DNA from 4 places in the Pantoea sp. Lu_F5_004 genome. Region 1 is predicted to be linked to each of the others. Evidence: riboswitches for the same ligand, from Rfam matches in the RefSeq annotation. Region 1 holds a riboswitch; each other region holds the start of a gene.
What was found. Region 1 has a riboswitch for thiamine pyrophosphate ahead of ACR8BN_RS21055 (FAD-dependent oxidoreductase). Riboswitches for the same ligand answer to the same signal wherever they lie in the genome.
Positions count from the first base shown of each region.

Region 1 (4,783 bases):
CCACGATTTTCTGCCAGCTCTGGCATGTTGGCCGCGTGTCGCATAATGAACTGCAGCCGGGCAAGCAGGCACCCGTTGCCCCTTCAGCCATTGCAGCCGATAACGTCCGGGTATTTATTGAAACCGGACCCGGCGCCGGCATATTGACCGCACCCAGCGAGCCACGCGCACTGACTACATCGGAAGTTAAAGAGATCGTAGAGCTTTACCGACGCGCGGCGGAGAATGCCAAAGCGGCCGGTTTCGACGGTGTGGAACTGCATTCCGCCAACGGTTATCTGATTAACCAGTTTATTTCTGAGCACACCAACTTCCGTACGGATGAATATGGCGGATCTGCTGAGAATCGTCTGCGCTTCCTGCGAGAAGTCGTTGAGGCGGTCAGCTCGGTATTTGGCAGCCACCGCGTTGGCGTCAGATTTGCGCCTCTGTTTACCAGTACCGACGAAGAGCGCGTCTATCTCGGCCTGGTTGAAAGTGATCCACACGCGACCTACATCCGCGCAGCAGCACTGCTGAACGAGCTGGAAGTTGGCTATCTCTCCATTGCTGAAGCCGACTGGGACAATAGTCCGGAGATGCCAGAGAGCTTCCGTGTCGCGCTGCGGGAAACATTCCGCTCTCCGATCATCTATTCGGGTCGCTACACGGCTGAAAAAGCGCAGCATGTGCTGGAAAAAGGCTGGGGCGACCTGTTTGGTTTTGGCCGCTCATTCATCGCTAATCCCGATTTGCCCGCGCGGATTAAATCAGGATATCCGCTGAATGAGGTCGATCACGCCTCCCTGTATGGCGGCACTGAGAAAGGCTATACTGACTATCCATTTTACCCATCCTGATATTCTGTGAGGCGGCATGTCCCCCGAAAATGCCCTGAAGTTACTGTCCAACCCGACCAGAGTGGCAGTGCTGAAGTGGCTTAAAAATCCTGACGAAGCGTTTGCGGGCTATACCCAGCTCTATCCCTTCGATCAGTATGGCGTCTGTGCCAGCCTCATACAGGACAAGGCGGGCTTATCACAGCCCGCCACCTCGTTATGCCTGAAAGCGCTTCACAATGCGGGGCTGGTTGAAGCCAGCAAAGTCGGGAAATGGACTTACTATCGCCGCGCCGAACCGCGCATACGTGAAATAACCGACGCGGTAACCCAATCGCTGCAGGCGCTTTAAAAGCGACGGCGTACAGGGTAATGTAGATGTCAGCGCCATCCTTATGAGGGTGACTTCACCTAACGCATTAACTCAGGGTCAGAAAATGTTTATGTCAGTTCAGTCTTTCACAACCGTCACCACCACCACCGCCCCTGGCGGCGGCGTGAGCGACTCTGTGACTGGCACCTGACACAACAGATTCTCACTCCCCGCCGAACCGGACGGGGAGCTGTTCTCCGTTCTTAAAAACTGAATGGAGACAGGTCATGGTTACATCTGAAAGTGCACTTTTAATTATCGACATGCAGCAGGGCCTTTTTAATGGTCCCGAGGCTCCCTTTGCCGCAAATTCGATTTTGTCGAACATCTCACTTCTCATTACTAAAGCCCGGGATTCTGCCGTCCCTCTCTTTTTTGCACGCCATATCGGCCCGGATGATTCCCCTTTTAACGAGCAAAGCCCGCTGACGCGCCTGATCCCGGAATTGCAGGTTAACCCGCAGAGTGATGTCGTCTTCACCAAAAGATATCCCAGCTGTTTCAGGGATACTGGCCTGCAGCTTCAGCTGAGGCAAAAGGGCATTAAACAACTGGTGATTGCGGGGATGAAAACGGAGTTCTGTGTTGATACCACCTGTCGGGCAGCCCCGGAGCTGGGTTTTAGCGTCGTACTGATTTCCGATGCGCACACCACCGTCGATAATCCCCACCTCTCTGCGGAGAAGATTATTGCGCATCACAACCAGACGCTGGCGGGACCCTTTGTGACGCTGGCAACCGCAACTGACTGGCATTTCGGTTCTGCCGGTTAAGTCCGATTTTCTGACCCGGTTCTATGCAGTCTGCTTGACGAAGCTGTCTGCTTAACTTACAACTAAATCCGTCAGGGGAGTCTCGCCAGAGAGACTGAGAGGCTAATAGCGCACCGCGCGGCTTAGCGACCCTTAGAACCTGACCCAGTTGATACTGGCGTAGGAAGACGGGTATCTCATCAGATACTTGCCGCAGGGGCGCATTCGCGACGTTCCTGCCTTTTCCCTCTGTATCACGGGTCTTCGTTAACTGATAACGAGGCCAAATTGAAAAATCTCATCCTGAATCTTTCTTTTCCTGTCCGGTGGATACCATGAGCCGCTGGTCGGTGCTCGGCAGCGGCGTTGCCGGGCTTTGTGTCGCCACGCTGCTGCTGGAGCGGGGAGAAACGGTCGAAGTTATTACTCAGCCTGACTGCCGTGCGGCCTCGCACTGGGCGGGCGGCATGCTCGCGCCCTGGTGTGAAGCAGAAAGCGCACCGCCACAGGTGATCGAATGGGGCCAGCACGCGGCCAGCTGGTGGGCGAAACGCGTTGATGGCGTGGAACAGCAGGGCACGCTGGTGGTTGCTCCGCCGCGTGACAGCCGTGAACTGACGCGCTTCGCCAGCATGACGCAGCAGCATCAGTGGGTTTCACCCGGTGACATTGAACCCGCGCTGGAAAACCGCTTTGCCCGCGGCCTGTTTTTCGCCGCAGAGGCGCATCTCGATCCGCGCCGCGCCTTGCAGCAACTGTGCGACAAACTGCAACAGGCTGGCGTCCCCTTTCACAGTGGTAAACCCGGCGGCAAAATCATCGACTGCCGTGGCATCCACGCCACCGATCGGCAGCCAGCCCTGCGCGCCGTGCGGGGCGAAATGGTGATCCTGCACACATCTGACGTACAACTCTCCCGTCCTGTACGGCTGCTGCACCCGCGCTTTCCCTGCTATCTGGTGCCGCGCGCCGGAGGCCACTTCATGCTGGGTGCCACCATGGTGGAAAGCCACGACAGCAGCCCGATCAGCGCCAGGGCGATGATGGAATTGCTCAGCGCCGCTTACAGCCTGCATCCGGCGCTGGCCGAAGCGCGGATCGTGGAGAGCGGCACCGGTCTGCGTCCTGCTTACCGGCAGAACCTGCCGGAAGTCCGCTACGAAAATGGCCGTTTCTCACTTAACGGCCTCTACCGCCACGGCTTTTTGCTGGCCCCGATCATGGCTGAAAAACTTATGCTGCAACTGACTCAGGAGATAACTCATGCGCGTTGAACTGAATGGACGCACGATTGAAACCAGCGCAACGACGCTGGCGGAGCTTATGGCGGAGCAGCAGATCGATCCGCGGACCGTCGCCACCGCGCTGAACGGGGAGTTTGTACCGCGTAGCCGCTATACCAGCCAGCAACTTGAGGCGGGCAACCAGCTCGAAATCCTGTCACCGATGCAGGGAGGTTAACCATGTTCTATCAATTTACTCCGCAATCCCGATTTCTGCTTGGCACGGCCGGTTATCCGTCACCGGACATTCTGCATCAGGCGATCAACGCGTCTGGCGCGGAGATTATTACCGTCAGCCTGCGGCGGGAAGGCAGTGAAGGCGGCGCTTTCCGCACGCTGCTGCAACAGCTCAACAAACGTATTCTGCCGAATACGGCGGGCTGCCACACGGTGAAAGAGGCGGTGACGACGGCGCAGATGGCGCGCGAACTGTTCGACACACCGTGGATCAAGCTGGAAGTGATTGGCCATGCCGACACGCTGCAGCCCGATCCTTTTGCCCTGGTTGAAGCTGCGCGAATTCTCTGCGCTGACGGGTTCCAGGTGTTTCCCTACACCACGGAAGATCTGATTGTCGGCGAAAAGTTGCTGGAAGCGGGCTGTGAAGTGCTGATGCCCTGGGGCGCGCCGATCGGCTCCGGCCAGGGGCTGCGGAATATCGAGGGACTGCGCGCTATGCGTGCGTGGTTTAAAGATGTGCCGCTGATTATTGATGCGGGCATTGGCGCACCTGGCCAGGCGGCTCAGGCGATGGAGATGGGTTTTGATGGCGTGCTGCTCAACACGGCGGTGGCAAAAGCGCGCGATCCGGTGCGCATGGCCGGTGCCTTTGCTGCTGCGATCCACGGCGGACACGAGGCGTTTCAGGCGGGATTGATGGAGCAGCGCGACATGGCGTCTGCCTCTACGCCCATTTTTGGTCTGGCACAATTCAGTTAAGGAGCAAAGATGGAGCGTTATCAGCGACAGACGATGTTGCCAGAGATTGGTGAAGCGGGGCAGCAGCGGCTGAGCAGGGCAAGGGTGCTGGTGGTGGGGGCGGGCGGGCTTAGTGCAACGCTGCTGCCGTTACTGGCAGGTGCGGGTGTGGGATTTATCCGTCTTTACGATGGCGATCGGGTTGAACTGCACAACCTCCACCGGCAGACGCTGTTTGGCGTCGACGATGTGGGTCAGCAGAAAGTATTTTGCGCTCAGCGTGCGCTGGCGCAGCGCAATCCTGACTGTCGCGTTGAGGCGCATCCTCACGCGCTAAGCGCCAGTCAACTGCCGCAGGCGCTGGAGGGGATCGATCTGGTAGTGGACGCGGCGGATAACTTCGCTATGACTTATCAGCTCTCCGACGCCTGTTATCCGGCAGGCCTGCCGCTGATCTGCGCCTCGGTGCTGGGACGCAAAGGCTATGTTGGCGGATTCTGTGGCGGTGCGCCTGGCTATCGCGCGCTGTTCCCGCAGCTGCCCACGGCCTCGGGTAACTGCAATACGGCAGGCGTAATGGGACCGGCGGTAGCAACGCTGGGCGCAATGCAGGCGCAGATGGCGCTGAGCGTATTGTTA
Region 1 is NZ_CP194947.1:443,272-448,054, reverse strand. Features, by position in the region: gene ACR8BN_RS21070 (alkene reductase) at 1-839, shown strand, start outside; gene ACR8BN_RS21065 (ArsR/SmtB family transcription factor) at 856-1,170, shown strand; gene ACR8BN_RS21060 (cysteine hydrolase family protein) at 1,419-1,964, shown strand; TPP riboswitch at 2,028-2,147, shown strand; gene ACR8BN_RS21055 (FAD-dependent oxidoreductase) at 2,279-3,217, shown strand; gene thiS (sulfur carrier protein ThiS) at 3,207-3,404, shown strand; gene ACR8BN_RS21045 (thiazole synthase) at 3,407-4,165, shown strand; gene ACR8BN_RS21040 (HesA/MoeB/ThiF family protein) at 4,175-4,783, shown strand, end outside.

Region 2 (4,783 bases), 240 kb from region 1:
TCACACGGCTTTGTGATCTCACTGGATGATTTCGGCACCGGCTACAGCAACATCAGCTATCTGCAGGATATCCCGCTGGATGTGATCAAGATCGACCGATCCCTGATCTCGCGTATGGGTGAAGATGATGCATCAAAAATCATCGTCAGATGCATTATTCAGATGCTGAAAGAGCTCAATTACACCGTGCTGGCCGAAGGCGTTGAGACGGAAGCCACCCTGACGTTGCTGAAAACTTACGGTTGCGATCAAATCCAGGGCTACTTCTTTTCAAAACCGCTGCCAGCCAGCGATATTGAACACTGGCTTTATCAGAAGTCACACTAGACAAGTGCCCGCAGCGATCGTTGCGGGCTCTCATATTACTCACTGCCGGTGGCGTAGCGCTCAACCGGCGTGATGCTTTTAATCAGCTTGTTATCAAACAGAAATTGCTCGTAAGCCTGATAGCGTGCGCGATCCAGTTTTGCCGGATCGGCGGCAAACAGCGGCAGGGTGGCACGCCATGCCTGATGATTCAGCGGCGTGTTCAGCTCCGGATGCGCGCGGGCAAAGGCCCGCCAGCTCTCCTCCGGGTGCGCCTGCAACTGCGCATTACCTTTCTTCAGTGCCCGCAAAAACTTTTTGATTTTCTCCGAGTGAGCCTCATCACGGTTGGCGACGATGATCAGTTCGTCATAGGCCGGAACACCATAATCCTCGACGTTGAAGACCACCGGGTTTTTACCCTGCTGTTTCATCTCCAGCGCTTCGATATTGCGATAGCCGCCGATAACGGCATCCACCTGCCCGGTCATCAGGGCGCTGGTGAGCTGGAAATTGACGTTAATCAGCTTAACCTGATCGGCCTTTACGCCATCATGGTTCAGCATGGTCGCCAGCGTCGCCTGTTCAATGCCGCTGACGGAATAGCCGATGCGTTTACCTTTTAAATCGGCTGGTTTTTTTACCGTTTTGTCTAACGTCATCAGCGTATTCAGCGGACTGTTAATCAACGTCCCCACCCGCATCAAGGGCAATCCCTGATCGGCGAAGAAATGCAGCTGTGGCTGATAGGTAATCGCTAAGTCCGCCTGCCTGGCTGCCACCAGACGCGGCGGCAGCGCCGGATCGGAAGGCGGCACAATGTTAACCTCCAGCCCTTCTGCCGCAAACGCGCCGGTCTGCTGGGCCACCATAATTGGTGCGTGATCGGGATTGATATACCAGTCGAGCACCAGTGTCAGTTTCTCCATCGCCTGAGCCTGTGTGGCTAAGGTGGCGCTGAACAGCAGGGTAAACAGAGGCATTTTTGTCATGGGTTTTCTCATTGGTTTGGTCATTAATGTGTCTCGGGTGCCCAGGTAATCAGGCGGCGTAGCAGGATGTCGAGGGTCAGCCACAGGGCCAGCGTCATCAGCACCAGAATAAACAAGGCGGCGAAACAGAGGTCGCTCTGCATCCGGGCGTTGGCATTCAGCATCACGTAGCCCAGCCCCTCGGCCGAGCCGACCCATTCGCCGATGATTGCGCCTATCGGCGCGACGGCTGCCGCCATCCGCAATCCTGAGCCCAGGGCGGGCAGCGCGGCTAACAGCCGGACATGGCGCAGTTGCGCTGCAGGTGATGCGCCTAGCGTGCGAGCCAGATCGAGATAGCCGGGCGTGACGCGACGCAGGCCATCAAAAAAGGCGGAGGTCACCGGGAAGAAGATCACCAGGATGGCCATCGCGACCTTTGCGCCCATGCCGAAACCAAACCAGAGCACCAGCAGCGGCGCCAGGGCAAAAACCGGAATCGCCTGGCTGGTGATCACCAGCGGCATCATCCAGCGCTGCAGCCACGGCGAAAAGGTCATGCCCAGCGCCAGCACACTCCCCAGCAGCACGCCGAAAGCCATGCCGCTGACGATCTCGGTCAGGGTAATCAAAGTGTGATGGCCGAGATAGCCTGCGTTTTGCCACAGTGCGATGGCGACCGCAGCGGGTGAGGGCAGCAGAAAGGCCGGAACCGAAGTCAGTGTGGCGAGCCACCACAGCGCAATCAGTCCGGCAAACAGCATCACTCCACGGTGAAGACCGGCAAAACCTTTGTGTAATCTCATCCCGCTATCCTGCTCAGCTGCTTCAGCAATGCGGCCTGACTCTGCAATACCTGTATGTCGTCTGCAGCCCTTGGTGGCTGGCCCGGCAGAGGCGGGCAGGTTTCAATTCCCGCAGAACCAATCATCAGCACGTAGTGACTGAGCCGACAGGCTTCGGCGGCGTCATGGGTAATCAGCAGCACGGTGTGTCCGACCAGCACTTCTGCAGCCAGCGTCTGAATCTGAGCGCGAGTGAGGGCATCCAGTGCGGAGAAGGGCTCATCCATCAGCACAACCGGCTGACGGGTGTAGAGGGTGCGGGCCAGCGCGGCGCGCTGACGCATTCCGCCGGAAAGTGTCGCGGGTCGCGCGTTCGCAGAGTGGCTAAGACCTACCCGCATCAGCAGATGCTGCGCCCAGTCGCGATCGGCCCTTTCACCTTTCAGGCGACTGGCGAGGCAGACATTTTGTTCAACCGTGAGCCACGGATAGAGCAGATCCTGTTGCCCCATCCAGGCGATGCGTCCGGTCAGCGGCAGGCCGTCGCTGCCGCTGACCTGACCGGCACAGGGTGGCGTCAGACCAGCAATGACCCGCATCAGGCTGCTTTTTCCGACGCCGCTGGCACCCAGTAAAGCGGTAAAAGCACCGCCCGCGATCTCCAGATCAAGCTGGCTGAAGAGTGGCTGCTGGCCATAATTCAGGCTGAGCTGGCGAATTGAAATGCCTGGCGGCACCGGACTGCACGGCAGGTTCATGAGCTGCTCCGCTGGGCGGCTGCATGGTTGAGACCCATCTGCCAGAAAGCGGCTTCCAGCCGGGTCGCGGTGGTGAAGATCTCCGCCAGCGGGTGAAACCGATGTTCACCGGCGCGCTGCCGGGCCTGGGTTTCAAACAGTGAAAGTGAGGAGCGAACGCCAGCCAGATACGCTTCGTTGCCGTAATTTTCTATCCATGCTGCGTAAGGATTCCCCTCAAAGCGGGTCGCGGGGTCATGCAGTAGTGTCAGGCCAGTTTCAGCATAACCGGCAACGCACGGCATCAGCGCGGTCAGCAGTTCCAGCGCATCCCCGGTGTGACCCACGTCAAGCACGTAGCGGGTGTAGTTGAGCGTTTCCACTGCCTCGGGTTCGCTCGCCTTTGCCGCCTCACTGATGCCCCATTGCTGGCAGTACGCCTGGTGAAGCGGCAGTTCGCTGACGATGGCGTTAAGCGATGCCGTCGCGCGGCGTAATGCGTCTGGCTCAGAGAGTTTGCTGATCAGCAGGCCCCAGGCACGGGCGAAGTGCAGCAGAAAGAGATAATCCTGAGTGAGATAGTGGCGAAAGGCCGCGGGTGGCAGGGTGCCCTGACCGAGTTGCCGCACAAACTCGTGCCCGATATAGGCGTGCCATTGGCCGCCCGCCTGCTGGCGCAGACGACCATAAAAGCCGGTGTCGAAAAGCGGATGTGACATAGGATCTCCAGTAACAGGGAGATCCGGGCATACGGTCTGGAACAGGGAATATTGCAGGAGATGACGCAGAAAATCTGCCGACCCGTCCCTTCGCTGGCATGACCCAGATCAGGTTCAAAGGGTTCGGCTTGCGCCATCTCAGCCCATTACAGGACACCCCTCGGAGACATTGGTTATACGATAATTACTGCCAGAGTACAACGGTACAAATAAGCGTGCTGTTCCGGCGTTTTTGTCGCGCCAGTAACAGCATGACGACAGATTTTAAGTGACGTTGTCACTCAAGATCTGCGCCATTACTGGCAATGACTTTTTTGTACCACCAGAACGATTTCTTCCGCGTGCGCGCCAGCGTACCGTTACCCAGGTCGTCGCGGTCAACATAGACAAATCCGTAACGCTTGCTCATTTCACCCGTTGAGGCGGCAACCAGATCGATACAGCCCCAGCTGGTATAACCCATCACTGGCACGCCATCCTCTATTGCGTCACCCATGGCGCGGATATGTTCGCGCAGATAGCTGATGCGGTAATCATCGTTGATCTCGCCATTGGATTCGATCTCATCGCGCGCACCCAGGCCATTCTCCACCAGAAACAGCGGCTTCTGATAGCGGTCATACATCATATTCATGGTGATGCGTAAGCCGAGCGGATCGATGCCCCAGCCCCACTCACTGCGCGGTACATGGGGATTGGTGAGCGATTTCACCACATTGGCGGCACTACTGTTCTGCTCGTTCATCTCTGCCGAGGCGCAACGTGAGGCGTAGTAACTGAACGAGACAAAATCGACACTGTTTTTCAGGATGTCGGCATCACCGTCAGCAATCTCAAGCGTCACCCCTTTTTCACGGAATACGCGGGCGGCGTAGGCCGGATAGGCTCCGCGCGCCTGCACATCAATAAAGAACAGGTTTTCGCGATCCTTTTCCAGTGCTGCCCAGACATCTTCCGGCTTGCTCGACCAGGGATAGAAGTTGCCACCTGCCAGCATGCAGCCGACCTGGTTCATCGGATTCACTTCATGCGCAATGCGCGTCACCAGCGCACTGGCGACCAGTTCATGATGGGCCGCCTGATACTTTACCTGATCCTTGTTCTCACCGGGTTCGAACACCAGACCGGCGCCGGAAAACGGGCTGTGCAGCAGGATATTAATCTCATTAAAGGTCAGCCAGTATTTCACCAGGCCATCAAACGCCTCAAAGCAGCTGCGGGCATAGCGGGCAAAAAAGTCGACCATTTTGCGATTGCGCCACGAG
Region 2 is NZ_CP194947.1:94,575-99,357, forward strand. Features, by position in the region: gene ACR8BN_RS19420 (sensor domain-containing phosphodiesterase) at 1-327, shown strand, start outside; gene ACR8BN_RS19425 (ABC transporter substrate-binding protein) at 363-1,298, opposite strand; gene ACR8BN_RS19430 (ABC transporter permease) at 1,322-2,083, opposite strand; gene ACR8BN_RS19435 (ABC transporter ATP-binding protein) at 2,080-2,820, opposite strand; gene ACR8BN_RS19440 (TenA family protein) at 2,817-3,518, opposite strand; TPP riboswitch at 3,587-3,689, opposite strand; gene ACR8BN_RS19445 (6-phospho-beta-glucosidase) at 3,796-4,783, opposite strand, start outside.
Region 2: it holds a riboswitch for thiamine pyrophosphate, as region 1 does, so the genes downstream of both, ACR8BN_RS19440 (TenA family protein) here and ACR8BN_RS21055 (FAD-dependent oxidoreductase) in region 1, are expected to answer to the same signal.

Region 3 (4,783 bases), on a different replicon from region 1:
TGCTGCTGCTGGGCGTGGCAGGCTGGATGCGCTATGTCGGCGGCATCGATGAACAGGGTCAACCGATTGAGATCCGCGATCCGCTGAAAGCCACGCTGGCAGAGACGGTTGCCGGTAGCGAAGAAGGCGAAGCGCGTGTCCGTGCGCTATTGGGTCTGCGCGACATCTTTGGCGACGATCTGGCGCAGAACGCCGATCTGGTTGCCCGACTGACAACGTATTACCAGCAGCTGACGACTCAGGGCGCGCGGGCGACGGTGCAACAGTGTATGAGCCAGGCATAACAGCCTGGTGACAAAGCGCTGGCGCAGACGCAGCGCGCTGATTAGACTGACACTTTCCCATCGCGCTGGCCCCTGCCAGCCGTAATATGGATATTGCTGCATGTCGATCGCCTATACCATTACTACCAGCGAACCGGTAAATCAGCAGATTTACCGGTATCTGCGCAAAGATATCGTCACCTGCGCAATTCAGCCGGGCTCGCTGCTCTCGGAAAAAGAGGTGTCCGCGCGCTTCAACGTTTCACGCCAGCCGGTGCGCGAAGCGTTCATCAAGCTGGCCGAAGCCGGACTGGTACAGGTATTGCCGCAGCGTGGCACTTTCGTGCGCAAAATCTCCGCTAAGCGGGTGGCGGATGGCCGCTTTATCCGGGAGGCCGTTGAGGTGTCGGTGGTTCGCCGTGCGGCACTGGAGATTGAGGATCCGGCCCTGATGGTGCTGGAGCATAACCTGCAGCTGCAGCGCATGGCCGCTGAGCGGCATGACAGCCAGGCTTTTCTCACTCTGGACGATGAGTTTCATCGCCTGATTGCTGAAAGCATTGACTGTAAGCTGGCCTGGGAAACGGTGGAGAACATCAAAGCGGCCATGGACCGGGTGCGGTTTCTGACGCTGAGTGAAGTCTCTCCACCGGACAAGCTGATTGAGCAGCATGAAGAGATTTTTGCGGCGCTGAAGCGTCATGACGCCGATGCAGCCGAAGCGGCAATGCGTCGTCATCTGCAGGAGATGATCTTCTCTATCACCCCGATTGCCGAGCGTAACAGCGCCTGGTTTGAAGCACCCTGAACCTGAAACCGCCCGCACCACCTGATTACCAGGTCGATGCGGGCCTTCGTCGTTACCACCATTGATGAAAATGGTGAACCGGTCCGATACCCTTCCCGACCTCCAGCGAATCTGCCTGCAGCAGCGCCTGCTGTAACCAGTTTTTGGCTTCTGCAATCGTCTCTGCCCAGTCAGCATGACGTGGTCGCAACGCGGCTAAGGCTGCCGACAGCGTACAGCCTGTGCCGTGCGTATGACGGGTATTTACCCGCGGCGTACTGAATCGCTGCTCTGCTGAGTGCGTGATCAGCCAGTCCGGGCTCTCCGCCGCCGCAAGGTGACCGCCCTTCATCAGCACAGCCTGACAGCCCAGTGCCAGCAATGCCCGTCCCTGCTCGCGCATTTCCTCTTCATCTGCCGCAATGGCGCAGTCCAGCAACGCCGCCGCTTCCTGCAGATTAGGTGTGATCAGCGAGACCTGCGGCAATAACAGCTCCCGAACACGGGCTACGGCGTCTGGCGAGAGCAACGCATCACCACTTTTCGCGACCATGACCGTGTCCAGCACAACAAACGGGATTGCCGCACGCATCAGCCGTTCCGCAACCTGCTCCACGATAGCCGTTTCTGACAGCATGCCAATTTTTGCACTGTCGATGCGCACATCACTGAGCACTGAATCAAGCTGGGCGGCAACAAAGTCAGGCGTAATGCGATAAACCGACTGCACGCCGCAGGTGTTCTGTGCCACCAGCGCGGTAATGACGCTGGTGCCATAGGCTCCCAGAGCCGAGAAGGTTTTCAGATCGGCCTGAATACCAGCGCCGCCGCTGGGATCGGTACCCGCAATCGTCAGAGCGTTAATACGCTTCATGATTATCCTCCAGCGTCCAGAGTGCATCTATAAACGCTGTGGCAAAGCTGCCGGGTCCGGCAGCCTGTGCCGCCGCCTTTTCACCCGCCAGCGCCATCACCTGACAGGCGGCCGCGACATTCATGAGCCGATCGCCTGGCAGAGAACTGAACCCCGCCACCACTGCCGAGAGGGCGCAGCCGGTCCCGACTACCCGTGTCATTAAGGTGTTTCCACCTTGTATAGCAAGGAGTCGCTGACCATCGGTGGCGTAGTCCACTTCACCGGTGACGATTACCAGCGTGCTCCAGGTTTTCGCGAGCTGCCGGCCCGCACCGAGTGCTGCATCCGCCTGATGCAGCGTGTCGACACCGCGTCCGCCGCTGGCCTGTTGTGCCAGCGCCAGAATCTCTGACGCATTACCCCGAATTACCGCCGGTTGCTGGCTTAACAATTGCTGGCAGAAGTCACTGCGCAGCGTCAGTGCGCCGACGGCAACCGGATCGAGTGTCCAGGGCGTGCCCGCCTGATTAGCCGCGGTGACGGCAGCCTGCATCGCCTGCTGGCGCTCGCGGGTTAAGGTGCCCACGTTAATCAGCAGTGCATCGGCCATGCTACTGAACTGGGCGGCCTCAGCGGCATCGATCACCATCGCCGGTGAGGCATGGAGTGCCAGCAACACGTTGGCGGTGAAGTTCTGGACCACGTCATTGGTCATACAGTGCACCAGTGGTGACTGGCGGCGGAAAGCGTGCAGAATGGGCGCGAAGTGCGCGGCAGAAAGGTGTTGAGATTGATGTGTCATCGTAGCTCCCAACCGGCGAACAAGAAGGCGAATGCGGTCAGGCATCAGACTTCCCTACGCTGGCATTATCCAGTTCAGGTCAGCGGGTTTTTCTCAGCCCTTTCCGTGTGGAAAGCGGCACCCCGAGTCGTGTTACGGCTTGCAGCATAGGCAAGCCGCGCAGCGAAAGCAAGCGACTCCCGCCGGGGAAATAATCGGAGCTGAAACAATTCACATGATCCCGATCAACGCCTGAGGGTGCAAAAAAAGGCTTAATGCTGCGGGTTAACGAGATACCTTTTTATAGGTAGTCCCGCTTATTACCCGGATGGGTAATATTTCCCGCAGTGACTCTGGTTACCCCATAATAATTAACCTGCTTGCAGCATCATCGTAAAAAACACTTTATTTCATGGGGTTAGAAAACTCCTGAAGCGGAACTTCATACTATTCAGGATGTATGATGCGATTTTTAGCGCTTATTCCACACCGCCATCGATGGCAGGATATTAATATTGAACGCAAGGGTGCCGTGGCACCCAATGGCAGACAGTACCTCTCCACCTATATTTCCGCCCGCTGCACAGGCTGTGGCGAAATTATTCACCGGGTCTATTATCGCGACATCAGCGATCACCAGGCGCGCCGCTGGTTAGGTTAGCGTCCCGGCTACGGTCATTCCGGACACAGTTCAGGTTAACAGTTAGTTAGCAATTTGTTAGTCTGGTAACTAATCATCGTCTGACCAGACTCTCTTTATGCCACTGCTGTTTGAAAGCTTAAGCCATCAAATTTACCTGTCAGCCCCGCTGTTTATCCTGATCCTGCTGGGGTACTGCCTCACGCGCCTCGGGAAATGGCCCGCCAGCATCAGCGAAGGGATGAACCGCTTTGTGTTTAACGTTGCCCTGCCCTGCATGCTGTTTCGGGTGATGAGCACCTTCTCGCAAAGTCCGCCGGTGGATGCGCGCCTGTTGCTGGCCTTTTTCGGCAGTTGCCTGCTGGTGTTTATCGTGGGGCGACTGCTGGCAACAAGGCTGTTTAATCTGGATGGCGTAGCGGCGTCGGTTTTTGCGCTGGGCGGCATCTTTTCCAATAACGTGATGCTGGGGATCCCAGTGGCCACGGTACTGCTGGGACCAGAAGCCCTGCCCCCGGTGGCGCTGGTGCTGGTGTTTAACAGCCTGATCCTCTGGACCTTACTGACCGTTTCGGTCGAGTGGGCAAAACAGGGCAGCTTCTCGCTGGAAGGACTCTGGCGCACCCTGCTCGGCGTGCTGAAGAATCCGCTGATCATCGGTATTCTCAGCGGTACAGCCTGGAGCTTTCTGCAACGTCCCTTGCCGCTGCTGGCCGCTGAACCGCTAAAGATGCTGGCCTCACTGGCCGCACCTCTGTCGCTGGTGACGCTGGGCATGAGCCTGGCGCACTATCGGGTGCGGGATGGCTTAAAAGAGAGCTATACCATCTGCCTGCTGAAACTGGTGCTGCAACCGATGACGGTATGGGCTATCGCGTGGCTGACCGATCTGCCGCCGCTGGAGAGTAAAGTGGTGGTGCTGCTGGGATCGATGGCAGTCGGGGTTAACGTCTATCTGATGTCGCAGAAGTTCAATGTCATTACCGGCCCGGCGGCGGCGAGCATGCTCTTTTCTACCGTGTTTGCGGCGGTGACAACGCCAATCTGGATGATGCTGATGACGCTGGCGGGCTATTAACAGGCTAAAAAAAAGCCCCTCAGCAGGCGTGCTGAAGGGCTATTGTCTGGCTAACTAAATGTTACTCTGCCGATTTGGTACGAATCAGATAGTCAAAAGCGCTCAGTGAGGCTTTAGCACCTTCGCCGCTGGCGATGATGATCTGCTTGTACGGTACGGTGGTGCAGTCGCCCGCGGCGAACACGCCTTTCAGGCTGGTTTCGCATTTACCATCAATGATGATCTCACCCATTTTGTTGCGCTCAACCGCCCCTTCCAGCCATGGGGTGTTCGGCAGCAGACCGATCTGAACGAAGATACCGGAGAGCGGCAGTTCATGAGTGGTCTGCGTCGTGCGATCGATATAGTGCAGGCCGGTGACTTTGGTGCCGTCGCCTT
Region 3 is NZ_CP194946.1:1,443,242-1,448,024, reverse strand. Features, by position in the region: gene ACR8BN_RS06740 (mannitol dehydrogenase family protein) at 1-284, shown strand, start outside; gene ACR8BN_RS06735 (GntR family transcriptional regulator) at 385-1,071, shown strand; gene thiD (bifunctional hydroxymethylpyrimidine kinase/phosphomethylpyrimidine kinase) at 1,124-1,924, opposite strand; gene thiM (hydroxyethylthiazole kinase) at 1,911-2,708, opposite strand; TPP riboswitch at 2,743-2,843, opposite strand; gene ACR8BN_RS06720 (hypothetical protein) at 3,151-3,348, shown strand; gene ACR8BN_RS06715 (AEC family transporter) at 3,446-4,405, shown strand; gene ahpF (alkyl hydroperoxide reductase subunit F) at 4,467-4,783, opposite strand, start outside.
Region 3: it holds a riboswitch for thiamine pyrophosphate, as region 1 does, so the genes downstream of both, thiM (hydroxyethylthiazole kinase) here and ACR8BN_RS21055 (FAD-dependent oxidoreductase) in region 1, are expected to answer to the same signal.

Region 4 (4,783 bases), on a different replicon from region 1:
GGGGAAAAGAAGGGTAGACGATACCGCGCAATATGAAAAAAGCCAGCAGAGATCATCTGCTGGCGGTGTAAATGCACCCTACTCAGAAAAGCACTCCGCTGAACAGCGAAGTCAGGGTCGAACGCCATTCAGTGCTGAATGCCTCCCGCTCTTCCCATAACGCAAAGTTTGCTCTTAAAATAGGGCAAGAAAAACAGAGCGCTTTTGACCGGGAGTTCCCCTTTTATGTCCTCATCACGTCTGAAGCAGCAGTTCATTCGCCTGTGGCAGAGCTGTCAGGGGCAAACGCAGGAGATTACCCTTAGCGAACTGGCTGACCTGCTGCACTGCTCGCGCCGCCATATGCGCAATCTGCTCAACCGGATGCAGGCCGCGGGCTGGCTGATCTGGCAGGCGGAAGCCGGGCGCGGCAAGCGTTCACAGCTTACCTTCTGCTATACCGGACTGGCTTTGCAGCAGCAGCGTGCCGAGGATTTGCTGGAGCAGGATCGCATCGATCAGCTGGTCCAGCTGGTGGGCGATAAAAATCAGGTGCGACAGATGATCGCCGCGCACCTGGGGCGCAGTTTCCGTCAGGGCAAGCATATCCTGCGGGTGCTCTACTATCGTCCGCTGCTCAATCTGCTGCCCGGTTCGCCGCTGCGGCGCTCCGAAACCCACATTGCGCGACAGATTTTCAACGGTCTGACGCGGATAAATGAGGAAAACGGGGAAATCGAGCCCGATATTGCGCACCACTGGCAGCAGAGTTCTCCGCTTCACTGGCGCTTTTTTCTGCGTCCGGCGATTCGCTTCCATCACGGCAGAGAACTGGAGATGGAGGATGTGCTGGCCACGCTCGAGCGTCAGCGCCCCCATCCGCTCTTTTCCCATATCGAGCAGATCGACTCGCCCGCGCCCTGGACGCTGGATATCCGCTTAAGCCAGCCCGATGAAGGGTTGCCCTGGCTGCTGGGCAGCGTCAGTGCGATGATCCTGCCGCGCGAATGGCCGACGCTGCACGATTTTGCCCGCCAGCCGGTTGGCACCGGTCCTTACCGGGTGATCCGCAATCAGGAGAGTCAGCTGAAGATCGAGGCGTTTGATGACTATTTTGGTTTTCGCGCCCTGATTGATGATGTCTCTATCTGGGTATTGCCCGACATCAGCGATGAGCTGGTCTATGCCGGTGTCCGCCTGCAGGGCGACGGAGCCGATGAGATTCAGGAGGAGAGCCGTCTTGAAGAGGGATGCTACTATCTGCTGTTCGACCAGCGTTCAGAGCAGGGACGCAACGAGGCAGTCCGGCGCTGGGTCAGCTACCTGTTTAATCCTATCGCCCTGCTCAATCACGCCGGTGTCGGCTACCAGCGCTACTGGTTTCCGGCGTATGGCCTGCTGCCACGCTGGCATCACCGGCGCGACCTGACGCCAGTGGAAAAGCCGGCCGGCTTAACCCACCTGACGCTGACCTGGTACAGCCAGCACGTTGAGCATGAAGGCATCGCTAACGCGCTGCGTCCGCTGCTGGCAGAGCATGGCGTCACGCTGGAAACCCGCGAAATCAGCTACGAAAGCTGGTACCAGGGCGAAGCGGAAAGTGACATCTGGCTTGGCAGCGTGAACTTTACCCTGCCGCTGAATTACTCTCTGTTTGCGCAGCTTTATGAGATCCCGTTGCTGCATCACTGTCTGCCGATCGACTGGCACAGCGATGCGGCTCGCTGGCGCGAGAAAACGCTGCCGCTGGCTGAATGGAGTAAACAGTTAGTCGAAGAAGCGGGTCTTCATCCGCTGTTTCACCACTGGCTGCTGCTTGAAGGTCAGCGCAGCATGCGCGGCGTTCGGATGAATACGCTGGGCTGGTTTGATTTTAAATCCGCCTGGTTCGCGCCACCCGCGCTGTGAGGCTTTCGCCCCGGCGCTGAAATGACTAGAATGTGACGTTCTCAACGGGGTGCCGCCTGCCACCAGCAAGCAGCTGAGAGATACCCGTCGAACCTGATTCGGTTAATACCGACGTAGGGATTTGGGAGGCCTCTGTGCTCAGATCCTTTGCGACTCATCCCCTATTCTCCTGAAGGAGCGCAAAGTGTTAAACAAAGTTCTGCCGGTGCTGCTGTTACTCTCCGCCCCCGTTCTGGCGGCTAAGCCGGTTCTCACGGTCTACACCTACGACTCCTTCTCCGCTGACTGGGGCCCTGGCCCGGCGGTTAAAAAAGCCTTCGAGGCGCAGTGCAACTGCGAACTGAAATTCGTCACGCTGGAAGATGGCGTGTCGCTGCTGAACCGCGTGCGCATGGAAGGGAAAAACAGCAAAGCCGATCTGGTTCTGGGGCTGGATAACAATCTGGTACAGGCGGCACAGAAAACCGGTCTGTTTGCCGAAAGTCAGGTCGATGCCTCGAAATTAAAACTGCCCGGCGGCTGGCACAACACCACCTTCGTGCCGTTTGATTATGGCTACTTCGCGTTTGTCTATGACAAAACCCGGCTGAAGAATCCGCCAAAAAGCCTGAAAGAGCTGGTCGACAGCCCGGAGAAGTGGCGGGTGATCTACGAAGATCCCCGTACCAGCACCCCCGGCTTAGGTCTGCTGTTGTGGATGCAGAAAGTCTATGGCGATCAGGCACCGCAGGCGTGGCAAAAGCTGGCGCAGAAAACCGTGACGGTGACCAAAGGCTGGAGTGAAGCCTATGGCCTGTTCCTCAAGGGCGAAGGCGATCTGGTGCTGAGCTACACCACCTCACCGGCTTACCACATCATCGAAGAGAAAAAGGAGAACTATGCCGCCGCGCCGTTTGCAGAGGGCCACTATCTGCAGGTTGAAGTTGCCGCGCAGTTAGCCAGCAGCAAACAGCCAGCGCTGGCACAGCAGTTTATGAAGTTTATGGTGTCACCCGACTTCCAGCGCACTATCCCGACCGGTAACTGGATGTACCCGGTAATCGACACGCCGCTGCCTGCCGGTTTTAGCGCGCTCACTGTGCCCTCCACCGCCCTGCAGTTCTCGCCGGAAGAGGTTGCCAGCCAGCGTTCAGGCTGGATCAGCCAGTGGCAACGCGCCGTCAGCCGCTGATGCCGCGCTGGCTTATCCCCGGTTCGCTCGCCACGCTGCTGTTAATCAGCGTGGCGCTGCTGGCCTTCGGTGCACTCTGGAGCGCCGCGCCAGAGAATGACTGGCGCAGCTTGCTGCAGGATGATTACCTGCATCACGTTATCGCCTTCTCTTTTGGTCAGGCGCTGCTCTCCGCGCTGTTGTCGCTGCTGCCGGCGATGCCGCTGGCGCGCGCGCTCTATCGACGCCGTTTCCCTGGCCGTCAGCTGCTGCTGCGTCTGTGCGCCATGACCCTGGTGCTGCCGGTGCTGGTGGCGGTATTTGGTCTGCTCACCGTCTATGGTCGTGTCGGCTGGCTGGCGCAGTTGTGCCAGCTGGCAGGAATTGATTACCACTTCTCTCCCTACGGTCTGCCGGGCATTTTGCTGGCGCACGTCTTCTTTAACCTGCCGCTGGCGACCCGCCTGATGCTGCAGGCGCTGGAAAGCATTCCGGCGGAACAGCGTCAGCTGGCGGCACAGCTCGACCTGCGCGGCTGGCACCATTTTCGTCTGCTGGAGTGGCCATGGCTGCGGCGTCAGTTGCTGCCGACCGGCGCGCTGATCTTCATGCTCTGTTTCGCCAGCTTTGCTACCGTGCTCTCGCTGGGCGGCGGCCCGCAGGCGACGACCATCGAGCTGGCGATTTTCCAGGCACTGAGTTATGACTACGATCCCGGACGCGCAGCACTGCTGGCGCTGATCCAGCTTGGCTGCTGCGTGACGCTGGTGCTGCTCAGCCAGCGCTTCAGCAAGGCGATTCCCGCCGGAACCAGCCAGCTGAACGGCTGGCGCGATCCGCAGGATTCGCGCGGGGCGCAGCTGGTTGATGCGCTGCTGATCCTGCTGGCGCTGATCCTGCTGCTGCCCCCGCTGGCGGCGGTCATCATCGATGGTCTGCACGGCGGACTGCGCGGCGCGCTGGCGCAGCCTGCACTCTGGCAGGCGACGTTTACCTCACTGCGCATCGCCACCGGCGCCGGTCTGCTCTGTGTGGTGCTGACCATGATGCTGCTGTGGAGCAGTCGCGAGCTGCGCCTGCGTCAGCGCCCGGCGGCGGCAACCCTTATCGACACCAGCGGCATGCTGATTCTGGCGATGCCAGGCATCGTGCTCGCCACCGGCTTTTTCCTGTTGTTTAACGCCACTATTGGCCTGCCGGCGTCGGCGGACGGGCTGGTGATCTTCACCAATGCGCTGATCGCCATTCCCTATGCGCTGAAAGTGCTGGAGAACCCGATGCGTGACGTCGCGGAGCGTTACGGCAGACTCTGTGAGTCGCTGAATATCCACGGCTGGAACCGGCTGCGGCTGATTGAACTGCGGGCGCTGAAACGTCCGCTGGCCCAGGCGCTGGCCTTTGCCTGCGTGCTGTCGATCGGTGATTTTGGTGTGGTGGCGCTGTTTGGTACTGCCGATTTCCGCACCCTGCCGTTCTACCTCTATCAACAGATCGGTGCATATCGTGGTGCTGACGGTGCAGTGACCGCGCTGCTGCTGCTACTGCTCTGTTTGTTGCTGTTCACACTGATGGAAAAATTACCAGGCCGCCATGCTGACACTGAATAACCTCACGTACCTTTATCAGCATCTGCCGATGCGCTTTAGTCTCAACGCCACCCGCGGCGAGCGCATCGCGATCCTCGGCCCCAGCGGGGCCGGTAAAAGCACTCTGCTGAGCCTGATTGCCGGTTTCCTGCCAGTGAAA
Region 4 is NZ_CP194946.1:3,416,731-3,421,513, forward strand. Features, by position in the region: gene sgrR (HTH-type transcriptional regulator SgrR) at 226-1,887, shown strand; TPP riboswitch at 1,923-2,025, shown strand; gene thiB (thiamine ABC transporter substrate binding subunit) at 2,072-3,058, shown strand; gene thiP (thiamine/thiamine pyrophosphate ABC transporter permease ThiP) at 3,034-4,644, shown strand; gene thiQ (thiamine ABC transporter ATP-binding protein ThiQ) at 4,628-4,783, shown strand, end outside.
Region 4: it holds a riboswitch for thiamine pyrophosphate, as region 1 does, so the genes downstream of both, thiB (thiamine ABC transporter substrate binding subunit) here and ACR8BN_RS21055 (FAD-dependent oxidoreductase) in region 1, are expected to answer to the same signal.